DNA from 3 places in the Acetobacterium sp. K1/6 genome. Region 2 is predicted to be linked to each of the others. Evidence: riboswitches for the same ligand, from Rfam matches in the RefSeq annotation. Region 2 holds a riboswitch; each other region holds the start of a gene.

Region 1 (4,290 bases), on a different contig from region 2:
ATTATCGCTGCTGTTGTTAAAGCGTCATCATCAACAAATACAGTTCTTACACCATTTTCTTTGAGAGCTTTCAACAACCATGTAATCATTTGAATCAGCTGCTCTTCCTCAGTGACACTCTCTTCTGTACTTTTTTTATCAAGTGTTTTCTTATCAATAGCGGGCTGAATAGGTTGATTTGACTTCCTATATTCGGATTCATCTAGTACATCATCCAGTTTTATTGAAACAATGGTTCCAGTTTTAATATTTCTTATATAGTTTGTCGTCATCTCGTATGATGAAAAACTTTGATAGCTAAGGTACTGATTCGATAAAACAACCTTATTCAAATTACTTGCATATGCTGATTCAAGGATTGAATCACCATAATGTGTTGTATTGCATTTCAGTAAAGTTGGAGTAATTCCCAATATGCTCTTCAAGACTAGGTTAGCCCTGCATAAATCTTCAATCTGTTCCTGCTGTGAAAGATTCATAATGTCTTTTGATCCGGAAAGTGTGTAGTTACCAACCATTTGATTATTTGTAACAATATTCTTCACAGCTTCACCATCTTCTGCAGCTTCTATTCCCGAAACAAAAAATGTTCCATTCATTTTATTTTCATTCAGTAAAACAATAATTTTATCCATTGTTTCCCGGTCTGAAAGACCGTCAAAGGTTAGTGCTATGACACCATTATTTGTTTCTGTACCTACTATAATGTCGGCTTTCTGACGATCATTGCTTAATCTGGTTAAAGCGTCATCAATCTCTTTTGAAGCATCATACTGAATTTTATTTACGATCATTTCACTTATCAGAGTACTTGAATCTTTAAAAAGAAAGTAAAATACTAAGGTAAGTAATAAGATCAGGAAAACTGCTACACTTATGATTTTAATCCCATTTCCAACATTTCGAAAGCTTTTCAAACTCAATCCCCTTTATCTACAGATTCCAATACTGAAAGCCAAAGTTTTCAGCCTCTTTTTTATTGAATATACTTTTTATATCAATCAATACTTTACCAGCAGTTTCAATTTTGCGATACATCTTTTTAACTTCATTCAGGGAAAGACACTTAAAATCATCATGTGCAACTGCGAAAACAATACAATCAGCATCACTTATCTGATCAACATCAACCAAACAACATTGATACTCTTTATATACTTCTTCCTTATCTGCAGTTGGATCGCATATCATTGGATTTAAATAATACCCTTTTAATAATTCAATAATATCCCATACTTTTGAGTTTCTTAAATCTTTGCAATTCTCTTTAAACGTAATACCTAAAACATAGATATTTGTCTCTTTGATACTAATATCCGCTTTAATTAATTGTCTAAATACTGCTTCAACAACAAACTTGCTCATATCATCATTGATTCTTCTTCCAGCAGATATAATTTGTGAATTATAGCCAAGTTTTTCTGCTTCATATATAAAATAATATGGATCTATGCCAATACAATGCCCCCCAACTAGGCCAGGGTAAAAATTCAGTGCATTCCATTTTGTGTTCATTGCTTTGATGACGTCCTCAGTATTTATATTCATATGATCAAAGATCATTGCTAATTCATTCATAAATGCAATATTTATATCTCTTTGTGCATTTTCAGCAATTTTAGCCGCTTCTGCTACCTTGATAGATTCAGCCTCAAAAATATCTGCTTCCACTACCAATCGATATACATTAGCAATTATTTGGCGCGTTTCAATATCTAATCCAGCAACAATTTTGGGTATGTTTTTTAGTCGATGTTGCTTATCTCCCGGGTTGATTCGTTCAGGCGAATAACCGACTGAAAAGTCAATTCCCGGAATCAAGCCTGATTCCTGTTGTAATATTGGTATACAGATATCTTCGGTAACTCCCGGATAAACTGTAGACTCAAAGACAATTATGGTATCTTTCTTCATATATCTACCAACCATTTTACTTGCCTCAATCACCGGATTTAGATCTGGCCTTTTATCTTGAAAAATTGGTGTTGGAACTGTAATAATAATGAATTTAGCATTTGCAATACATTTTTCGTCACATGTAAAATCTAATGCTGTCTTTTTTATTCGCTCATTTCCGACTTCATTTGTCGGGTCAATTCCGTTTTTATACTTGTCAATTTTAGTTTTATCAATATCAAAGCCGATAACATCAACCTTCTCCGAAAATCCAATCGCCAAGGGGATTCCTACGTAACCAAGGCCAACAACAAGAATTTTCTCCTTCTTTTGACAAATTTCCTCAAATATGCCCATAAATACCTCTTTCATATATTTGTAATAGACTTAAACTGCTGCAAATAACAATTGCGAACAAAAAAAAAGCTACCATAATTATGGTAGCTAGACTATCATAGTCGCACAATTACATGCGACTTTAGACTCTATGCTTTGCGTCTTCAACTTTCGTTAAGTTTGCCTTTACTTAATATCACACTATGCAATTCTTGGAGCAATTAATAATAGCATGAGCATTTACAAATTGTCAATATAATTTTGAATAATATTACAACTACATTACAAAATATCTTTTTCCGTTACTATTTAGGAAATTACAGCCTATTATTCTTTAACCGTTAGTAAACATCTTAATTTGTCAAACCCGTTTAAAGTGTTTGTTTATAAGCTTCACACTTCTTCTCCACAATCTCCTCAAACCGTTCATTATAAGTCCTCACGTCCTTAACCGTAAAGACCTTTCTGATATTATCGGTAACTGGATCATAGAGGTTTCCCGTTGCTCCGGCTCCGATACCGATAGTAGACTGGCATTCAGCCATCATCAGAATATTATAAATCCCTTCATGTCCCGGCTTTGCATACCCCGTATTCTCACTGTTATCTCTGGTGTATTTTAAACGATACAGATAATAGGGTTCAAAACCTTCACCACTTAAACGGCTCTTCACCGCCTGATAAAAGCCTTCACCATAGCCCTCTTTAACGACAATCCCGTTTTGATCTTTGATTCTGGAGCCCTTTTTAATCGATAGATTATGGATCGTTATATTTTCTGGTGCAAGTGCAATAACAGCGTCCAGTGATCGTAAAAAATCATCCGGTGTTTCATTTCCCAATCCCACAATCAGATCCATGTTCAAGGTTTTAAAGCCGAAGGATTTGACGAGTGCTACCTGTTTCTCGATCAGTCCGGCTTCCCATGGTCTTCCCACACTTTGCAACGTTTGCGGATTCATCGATTGGGGATTGAGACAAAGCCGCTCCACGCCATGATCTTTTGCAACCTTTAGCTTATCTCGGTTAATGGTTTCTGGTCGCCCTGCTTCTAAGGTATATTCTCTGAGATGGGATAAATCAAGGGATTCTTCCAACGATGACATCAGCGCATCCAACTGAATGGCGCTTAACACCGTCGGCGTTCCACCACCAATATATAAAGTATCAATCCGTAAATCTGAAGCGCTTAGTATTTCGCCAGTTTTTTTTATTTCAACAAGCAAATGATCAAAGTACTGTTCAAGATTTTCACCCTTTTTGTCGACGATCGTGGATACAAAGGAGCAATAATCGCATTTGGACGGACAAAGCGGAATCCCCACATATAGACTAATCAGGTGAGAATTTGCACACGCTTGTACAGCGGGAATAAAATCAGCTTGTTTTTTTGCAATCCGCATCAATAAGTCCGTGCGGTCACGACTGACCCGATAGTATTTTCTGAATCGATTGTTGATTTCTGTTGGACTCCACCCTTGTTTTACATACTTTTGCACCATTTTAACGGGTTTGATTCCTGTTAATGTTCCCCACTGCAGCTGCCTGTCAAAATACTCAGATAAAAAATCATAAAGAAACCCCTTGTAAATACTATTTTCAAGAGGATCATCACTGTTATTAACTTGAAAGGCCCGAGTTAATGTTTTTCCATCGTCCCATGTCAGGGTCAGAATGACTTGATTCCCCCGCTTTCTTTGAGATAATACACCATCAGCAGCTCCCGATACGACGTTTTTTACGCCTGGGTCAAAGGCCTGATATAATTCGTGGAAATAATACTCCAATTCCGGTCGTTCTAAATCAAAGCGAAGTACTCTCATCGGCTCTCTAAAAACGCCCCTTTAAAAAAGGATTGTTCGTTTTTTCGTACCCAATGGTCGTATTCTCGCCATGTCCCGGCAATACAGTGGTTGCATCGTCCAGAACAAACAATTTTGATTTAATTCCATTTAGCAATTCATTCAAATCACCATCGGCAAAGTCAGTCCGACCAATGGAGGTATTAAAAAGGGTATCTCCGGCAAAAAGCTGATCCTCTGCCAGAAGACAGATACC
Region 2 (4,290 bases):
GGCGGGACTGACCTTTGACGTGGGTCTGCGTTCGATTCTGCGTCAGGATCCGGATATCATCATGGTTGGTGAAACCCGGGACTCCGAGACGGCTTCCATTGCTGTGCGTTCCGCCATCACCGGTCATCTGGTGTTGTCTACCCTCCATACCAATGACGCGGTATCGGCCGTGGTGCGACTCCAGGATATGGGCGTTGAGCCTTATATGGTGGCCAACTCATTAACCGGGGTAGTAGCCCAGCGACTGGTCAAAAAAATCTGCCCCAATTGCCGGGAAGCCTATGCGGCGACCGAGATTGAGAAAGACCTGCTGGGGGAACCCCGGCTGACCACCTTGTATCGGGGCCGCGGCTGCCACATGTGCAACAATACCGGTTACAAAGGCCGAACGGCTATCCATGAAATTCTGGCCATCGATAAAACCATTCGGGCTATGATTTCCCGAAGGGAACCGATTGAGAATATTTACAGCTATGTGGAAGAAACCGAGCGGCTGATCCCCTTGCGAAAAAGTGTCTCTAATCTGACGATCCAGGGGATTACCTCGATGGAAGAATTTCTTAAATTATCATATTACGTCGAATAGGGAGAAGCAAGATGACAAATTTTTTAGAGCTGGTTAATTATGGCCGCCGCAATGATTGTTCGGATATTCATTTATCCCGGGAGCTGCCACCGGTTTTCAGAAAAAATGGTAAGCTTTATCAAAGCGACTTTGAACATAATCCGCAAATGATTGAAAACCTGATTTTTAGCTTGTTGACTCCGATTGAACGGGAGAGTCTGGAGTCCGGTACCGATCTGGATTTTTGCCATGTCACCCCAGAAGGGCTAAGGCAGCGGGTCAATATCTATAAACAGCAGGGCAGTTATGCTGCTGCCATCCGTTTGCTTAACGATACCATTCCCAGTTTTGAAGACCTCAAACTGCCGCCGATTATTCGGAAGTTAGCCAGTGAGCCACGGGGACTGATTTTAATCACCGGTCCCACTGGCAGCGGGAAATCCACCACCCTGGCCTCGATGATTGACTACATCAACACCAATCGGGCGGTCCATATTTTAACCATTGAAGACCCGGTGGAGTACAAGCACGAACATAAGCGCAGCATTGTTCATCAGCGCGAAATCGGGGTCGATGCCAGTTCTTTTGCCGCGGCGCTGCGGTCGTCGCTGCGGGAGGACCCGGATGTCATTCTGGTCGGCGAAATGCGGGACTACGAAACCGTTTCCGCCGCCGTCACTGCCGCCGAAACCGGCCATCTGGTCTTGTCCACCCTCCACACCATCGGTGCCGCCAATACCATTGACCGGATCATTGACGTCTTTCCGCCCCACAGCCAGCAGCAGATCCGCACCCAGCTGTCCAGTATTTTAAAAGGGGTCGTCACCCAGCAACTGGTGCCCCTGGCTTCCGGTGAGGGCCGGATGGCTGCCCTGGAGGTGCTGATCGGCACCGATGCGGTGCTGAACCTGATCCGCGAAAATAAAACCCACCAACTGGCCTCCGTGATGCAAACCGGCGGCCGGGACGGCATGAAAACCCTGAATGCGGACTTGGCGATGCTGGTCCGGGACCAGAAAATCACCTACGAGGTCGGTTTGGAATGGGCCAGCGACAAGCAGGAGTTTAACCAGTATTTTGGACGATAGCTTAAAATCGTCTGAATTCGGTTCGTAGGAGCGGTTATCAAGCGCCTGAAAAAACACTGAAAATTTGCAAGACCTCAATTCCAAGAACCAACGTAGATCAAGACTGTCGGGGCGGTTAGTAACCGCCCGAACGCTGTCTTTTATTAACCCGAACGCAATACCAAAACAAATAAACCCTTAACTAACTAAGACGCAAATAAAAACAATTTACCGTGTAATTTGCTTGACTTTTAGTCGAACAACAATTAAGATATGAGAGTAAATAGCATACCAGACGAAAGACTGGGACGCAAAGCTTCAGGGTCTAAGTTATCGTTGTGTAATTTTTAAGCAGTTGAAAAGACACAAGATAATATGACAGCCAGCTGCCACACCAGGTGTGGCTTTTTTTATACCATAAATAGACATGTCACAAAAAATGCAGTAAAATGTCACGAAAATGTAAAATTTTAACTTGACTTTTATTCCGGCGTAGACTACGATTAAATAGAATTAAAGACGATGAAAAAGGCAAAACAGAGGAAACTCTGGGACGCAAAGCTATAGGGTCTAAATCAGTGGGTGTGACAAAAAATCCATCATGATACGACAGCCAGTTGCCGCACGGTGAGAGTGCGGCTTTTTTTGACCCCGAAATGGGTTGGATTAAGGCCAAAAAATGAGAACTGTGAGATAATTGTTCGCAGTTAATAACCGATACGGTATATAAATCATCTTCAGGCGCAGATGATTATATAGAGCTTAAAATAAAAGAATAAGGAGCGAAAAATGGAATTAATTAACAAGATACGGAAAAGCAGAAAAGGGTTTACTCTGGTGGAAATTATTGTGGTGTTGGTGATCTTGGCGATTTTGGCGGCGTTTACGATTCCGACGATGTTGGGATTTGTGGGTGACGCTAAAGGAAAATCTTATATTGCCGAAGCGAGAGAAGTGTATGTAGCAGCACAGGCAACTGCAACAGAAATGACGGCTAAAGGTGGATTGACTCCTAGTCAGTTGCAGACAGCTTTGGGCTCTGGAGCAGTTAAAGCCGTAAAATTAACTCCGCCAGTTGGTAGTCCATCGCTTGAACAGAGTGCAAGTATGCAAATGTGGTCATATCTTAAAGGAGATTTAAATGCCGTAGAGCAGGAAGACTCAACATATAATACAACAGATGGCTTAAATAGGGGTTATGCATATTGGGCAATTACTTTAAGTGCTAGTGATAGCAGTAGTTTAGTGAGTACCACTAATAAAGCGAAAGTAACGACACTGGTTTATTCAAAAGGTGGCTATCAAGTTACGATAAAAGACGGAAATGCCTCAGTAAAAAAATTGAATTAATAGTACTGACATAATAAAGCTTCATTACCCTATGCGTCATAGAGTGATTGCTCTCTATCCCAGGCGCAAACCTGTCATCGGGTTTGCGGGGATGGGGAGATTTTTTATTTCAGGTAGATCATCCCAAGCAGTAATTTACTTATATCAGGCATGCTCAGATAGTTCTTAGAAACCATAAAAATGCAAGTTTTAAATATCAGGGCATGAACAAAAAATTATAACAATTTTACCTCGCCTTAAGCCAATCCTTTAAATTAAATGGTAAAATTAATCTGTTTTGTTACTACTAATATATAACTTTCAAATGCTAAGCTTTGCATCTCACAATCCCGGGAGGTAAACCGTGTACCCAATTAAAAATTATCAGTTTGCTCCCACCAGTCCAGAACCGATCCGCTTCAGCCGGGGCTTTTCCTTGGCGGTATCGGTGATCCTTTTTTTTGTCGTTGTTATCATCGGCGGTCTGGTCTTAAGCATTCAGAATACCACCTACGCAGCCAACAGCCGGCTGGTGTACCTGGCCGCCCAGGCTAAAGCCATCGAATTTGCGGCTTCCGGCAACTACCATGTGCCAGTACAGGCGGATCTTATTGATTATATCGGTGCAGAGGTCAATCAGGCTGCGGTTATCACCGTCATCGACGAAAACCGCGACGCCGCCATCGATTATATTGTCTATACCCGGGGCGGTCTGGTCACCCGATACGCTCCCGGGGAGCTGGTTGCCAGTAAAGAAAAATAGCGGTTAGTATCTATCAGAAAGGATAACGGTCTATGGTCGCATTCATCAACTTCATCCTTTATCTTTATATCTTTGTTGTCGGCATCGTTATCGGCAGCTTTCTTAACGTCGTCATCTACCGGGTGCCCAAAGAAATTTCCTTTGCCAAAGGCCGTTCTTTCTGTCCCCATTGTCAGGCCCAGATCAAAGGCTATCATAATGTGCCGGTGTTCAGTTATCTCTGGCTCCGGGGGAAATGTGCTGATTGCGGCGAACCGATTTCCATCCGCTATCCGTTAGTTGAACTCTTTACCGGGCTGATGGCAATCCTGATTTTTGCAGTTTATGGTCTATCCTTTCAGTGGCTGGTAGTATTCTCGGCAGGGGCCATTTTAATCTGTATTACCATGATTGATTTTGATACCATGACCATTCCCAATGGTCTCGTGATTGCGCTGATGGCACCGGCTTTACTCAGCTTTTTCTTTTTCCCTCAGATCGGGCTCCTTTCCCGGGTGATTGGCATGGGAGTGATTAGTCTGCCGATGTTGGTCCTGGCTTTTTTTATCGCCGATGCCTTTGGCGGT
Region 3 (4,290 bases), on a different contig from region 2:
TCATACTTTTAAGCCGTTTGATGGGCTGGGTATTTTTAAAAACCAGTTCATTGGTGGCCACAAATTTATCCACCGCGGTAACAACCCAGCTGCCCAGGTTTGTCGGGGGAATAAGTGTCAGGGGAAACATATGTTTCACGATCATATCTGCCTGGCGCTGATCGATATCAAAATATTTTTCGGCATTTTCAAGTGCTACTTTAGGATGGGAGAAGCCATGCATTTCCTTAATCCGACTGAGCCCTTTGCCTGTTTTAACCTTACCCTGCCATGCTTCCAGAAAAAAATCATGGAGTGTTGCCCCTCTCGCAACGGATGCGTAATCCATCCTTAAAAATCTGGCTACGCGATAGGAATAATACCCCACTGCAACAGCGTGTTCATATAAACCATTGCCATGATGATCAATTTCCCTTAATTTTTGGAATTCACTGTGTGTTAATATATCGCCAACAATGGTTTCAAACTCATCATAATACTTTTTTGTTTCCATTGAGACCTTTCTTTTACTGTTATTTATTCAGAAAAACTGAATAGAAGCTTTAAATATTATAGCATAGTATCTTTATTTTAAGTTAAAATTATCGGTGAAGTTCTTAAAAAAAACAAAAAAAGGTACGGTTATTATTGAAATCATGATAAACTAAATAAAAAAGAACAGGAAGGAAAGACCATGAAAATTAAAAAGCTACTCATCGGAACAGGTGTTGTTTTTGCAACTGGGATCGCCCTTTATCATGCTTGCGTGATCAAAAAAGGCAAGGAATTTGAAGCGAGCCTTGACAACAGTGCTGACTCCTTGGATGAAACCGTTCTGTACGGCGGAAAAATGAAAGATTATCGGGATCAGACCATGCAGGATACAAAAATCGGAGCTTTCTTTGGCGGCATGCAGCTTGACTTTTCAGATGTCGTTACTAAAAAAGACCATTATCGCATGGATATCAGTATCATCAGCGGCGGTCTGAACATCATCGTTCCCGATAATTTTAAATTAAAAATTGTTGATACCTGTAAATTTGGCGGCATTGCCGACAATACGGTTTGTGTGGACCCCGATCATTCGGTAGCTCTTTCCGTTTTTGCCGATATCACCTGTGGTGGTCTTAATTTCGAAAATGCATCCGAGTAAGAACATTTTTTTGTCAAACACTTTCTTAACATCAATAAAACGCCAACACCTCAAAAAACTGAAATCAGCCTAAGCCGATTTCAGTTTTTTATTGACAAAATCTTCAAATTCAATGACATTCATGGGTTTGGCATAAAAGAAACCCTGAGCAATATCGCAACCTTTTTCTTTTAAGAAATCGACCTGTTCCTGAGTCTCAACCCCTTCGGCAACCGTGATCAGATCTAAATCCTTAGCCATGTTCAACATACTGGTAATAATCTTTTTTCCCCGCGCATTATCTTCGGTAAAAAAAGCTTTATCGAGCTTTAAAATATCTGCCGGCAGATTTTTAAGGGTATTGAGCGATGAATAGGCTCGTCCAAAGTCATCAATCGAAATATGAAACCCGGAAGCCTTTAAATGGTTCATAATCGCAACCATCTGATTTTCATTGTCAAAAACAGTTCCTTCCGTTAATTCAATTTCAATCATCTTCGGATCGATGTGATAGCGATTGGCAATGGCCAGCAATTCCTCCGGCAATAACGTATTTTCCAGGTGGAGCCGGGAAAAATTAACCGAAATAATCATATTTGTCAGTTGATCCATTTCCTTTTTCCATTTTTGTAGCAGTTTACACACTTCTTCAAACATATAGGTATCGATTTTTTTCACAAACCCATTTTTCTCGAACAGGGGAATAAAATCATTGGGCGGCAAGATGCCCCGTTTAGGATCATTCCACCGTACCAACGCCTCTGCGCCGATTATGTGCTCATCTGAAAACAAATACTTAGGCTGAAGATATACTTCAAACTCACGATTACGCAAGGCCATTTCCATTCTATTTTCAATCGCGTTCTCAATCATCATGCTGTGACGCATCCCGTCATCATAAAAGGCGTAACTCACCTGGGAGTTATCCTTTATCGAACGTTTGGCCATATTGGCCCGATCGCTAAGGGTATGGATATCCCTGTCTTCCTCAATGAGATAAATGCCCATCGAAATACCAATGATAAACTTGGGAGAATAGCCACTAATCTCGTGAATCAGTTTTTCGACCCGCTGAGAAAACTGCCCGTAACCTTTATATTTCATTAAAACACTAAAATTGTCGGTTGCGATTCTCGAAAACAACTCATTTGTTTCAAGGTGTTCTTCTAAAATCCGGGCAATTGCCGTCAGAACCTCATTACCTGTCTGATCGCCGTATAAATCATTGATCGCCTTGAACTTATCGACATCAAAAATGATCATGGCATAGGGTTGGGTCTGGTCTCTTTTAACCAGCGTTTCGACGTCGCGTTTAAACTTGATCCAATTGGGACAGCCCGTCAAAAAGTCAACATCCTGCATCCGCTTTAATTTTAAGATTTCTTTCTTTAGCTTAAAAACAAAATAATTACTGGTCAGGCTGATAAAAAAAATGCCTATAAACGAAAAACTATAAAACAGAATACCAAAAATCGCCTGATCAGAAAGCTGAAAAAAAGAAACTGAGTGAACTATAAAAACCATCATGACCAAAAAAAACAACGCAAAGCTGAGGATTAATAACTTTTTTTCGTTATAAGTCTTCACCGCTACCTCCTAAATTGTCAAATCTAATTGAGTAACTGGCTAACTTATAAAAGTCCCTTTAGCTTTGCGTCACTATTTCACAACAGTTTTGCCCTTTAATTCCGTATTTTTTCTATTCCAACTGCAAATTTCATAAATTATGCTTCTTAATCTGCAGAGGTTATAGATATTTTGTATTAGATTTTTCGATATTGTATCATAATTGTAACGTTATGTCTTGCGTTCCTTGTTAAACTTTTTTTACTTTATTTTCACTCTGCCGCATTTAAACAAAATAACTTGACCTTCTTAAAAACGTTTTTCCAGTTCTTTTGTCAACTCTTCATATCCCGGTTTATGGAGTAGCGCAAACATATTTTTCTTATACGCTTCTACCCCTGGTTGATCAAAGGGATTTACCCCTAACAGATAGCCGTTTAAACCACAGGCCTTCTCGAAAAAGTAAATCAGCTTGCCAATGTGAAAAGCATCCAGTTTTTTTAGATGAATAACCCCATTCGGGACGCCGCCATCTACATGTGCCAATAATGTCCCCATAAAGGCTTTTTCATTCACCGCATCGATTTCCCAACCGGCCAGGTAATTGAGTCCTTCGAGGTTTTTTTCATCGTTAAAAACTTTGATATCCGATTGATCGTCGTCAATGACAATCACCGTCTCAAAATGATTCTTCGGGCCATCCTGGATCATTTGGCCCAGCGAGTGAAGGTCTGTGGAAAAATGAACCGAGGCCGGGAAGAGACCCTTGCCATCTTTTCCGTCACTTTCACCAAATAATTGTTTCCACCACTCAGACAGATACTCCAGTGAGGGATCGTAATCGACTAAAATTTCAATATTTTTACCCCGATTATAAAGAACATTCCGATACAGCGCATATTGAAAACAGGGGTTTTTTTCAAACTCTGGTTTATTATAATCCTCATAACCGGATCTTCCCCCCTCCATCAACGCATCAATATCAATTCCAGCCGCAGCGATGGGAAGCAAACCGACCGCGGTATAAACCGAGTAACGCCCGCCCACATCATCGGGAATTACAAAGGTCTCATAGCCTTCTTCGTCGGCCATAAACTTTAGTGCCCCTTTAGCCTGATCCGTTGTGACAAAAATGCGTTCCTTCGCTTCATCTTTGCCATATTTTTCTTCCAGAAATTTCTTAAAAAAGCGGAACGCCATCGCGGGTTCCGTGGTTGTACCGGATTTTGAAATCACATTGACACAGACTTCCTGATCCTTTAGTAACGCCAACAGATTTTCTAAATATTTTCCGCTGATATTCTGTCCGGCAAAATAAATTTTAGGTGCCTTTCGCATGCCTCGTGGTTCTTCATTATAAAAAGGACTGGTCAATGCCGATATCACTGCCTTGGAACCCAGGTAAGATCCCCCGATACCAATAACAACCAAGGCATCACAGCGCTCCTTAATTTTTTTTGCCGCCGCTTTGATGCGGGCAAATTCGTCATGATCATATTTTACCGGATAGTCAACCCAACCAAGGAATTCATTACCGACCCCGGTTTTATTCATTAATTGATCATTGACCGTCGTTAACTGGTCAAACCGACTTTCAAATTCACTGGCGTCTA

Evidence for each region. Region 2 has a riboswitch for cyclic di-GMP ahead of U2P91_RS04915 (type II secretion system protein). Riboswitches for the same ligand answer to the same signal wherever they lie in the genome.
Region 1: it holds a riboswitch for cyclic di-GMP, as region 2 does, so the genes downstream of both, U2P91_RS02350 (nucleotide sugar dehydrogenase) here and U2P91_RS04915 (type II secretion system protein) in region 2, are expected to answer to the same signal.
Region 3: it holds a riboswitch for cyclic di-GMP, as region 2 does, so the genes downstream of both, U2P91_RS14520 (bifunctional diguanylate cyclase/phosphodiesterase) here and U2P91_RS04915 (type II secretion system protein) in region 2, are expected to answer to the same signal.

The regions. Positions count from the first base shown of each region.
Region 1 covers NZ_JAXQGA010000002.1:98,057-102,346, reverse strand. Annotated here, with positions in the region: gene U2P91_RS02355 (polysaccharide deacetylase family protein) at 1-917, opposite strand, end outside; gene U2P91_RS02350 (nucleotide sugar dehydrogenase) at 934-2,253, opposite strand; cyclic di-GMP riboswitch class I at 2,333-2,427, opposite strand; gene hemZ (coproporphyrinogen dehydrogenase HemZ) at 2,604-4,055, opposite strand; gene U2P91_RS02340 (MBL fold metallo-hydrolase) at 4,063-4,290, opposite strand, start outside.
Region 2 covers NZ_JAXQGA010000004.1:124,941-129,230, reverse strand. Annotated here, with positions in the region: gene U2P91_RS04925 (GspE/PulE family protein) at 1-586, shown strand, start outside; gene U2P91_RS04920 (type IV pilus twitching motility protein PilT) at 598-1,653, shown strand; cyclic di-GMP riboswitch class I at 1,908-2,026, shown strand; cyclic di-GMP riboswitch class I at 2,153-2,257, shown strand; gene U2P91_RS04915 (type II secretion system protein) at 2,422-2,982, shown strand; gene U2P91_RS04910 (hypothetical protein) at 3,326-3,724, shown strand; gene U2P91_RS04905 (prepilin peptidase) at 3,757-4,290, shown strand, end outside.
Region 3 covers NZ_JAXQGA010000019.1:32,782-37,071, reverse strand. Annotated here, with positions in the region: gene U2P91_RS14530 (phosphohydrolase) at 1-493, opposite strand, end outside; gene U2P91_RS14525 (LiaF domain-containing protein) at 674-1,132, shown strand; gene U2P91_RS14520 (bifunctional diguanylate cyclase/phosphodiesterase) at 1,202-2,698, opposite strand; cyclic di-GMP riboswitch class I at 2,726-2,801, opposite strand; gene U2P91_RS14515 (glucose-6-phosphate isomerase) at 2,987-4,290, opposite strand, start outside.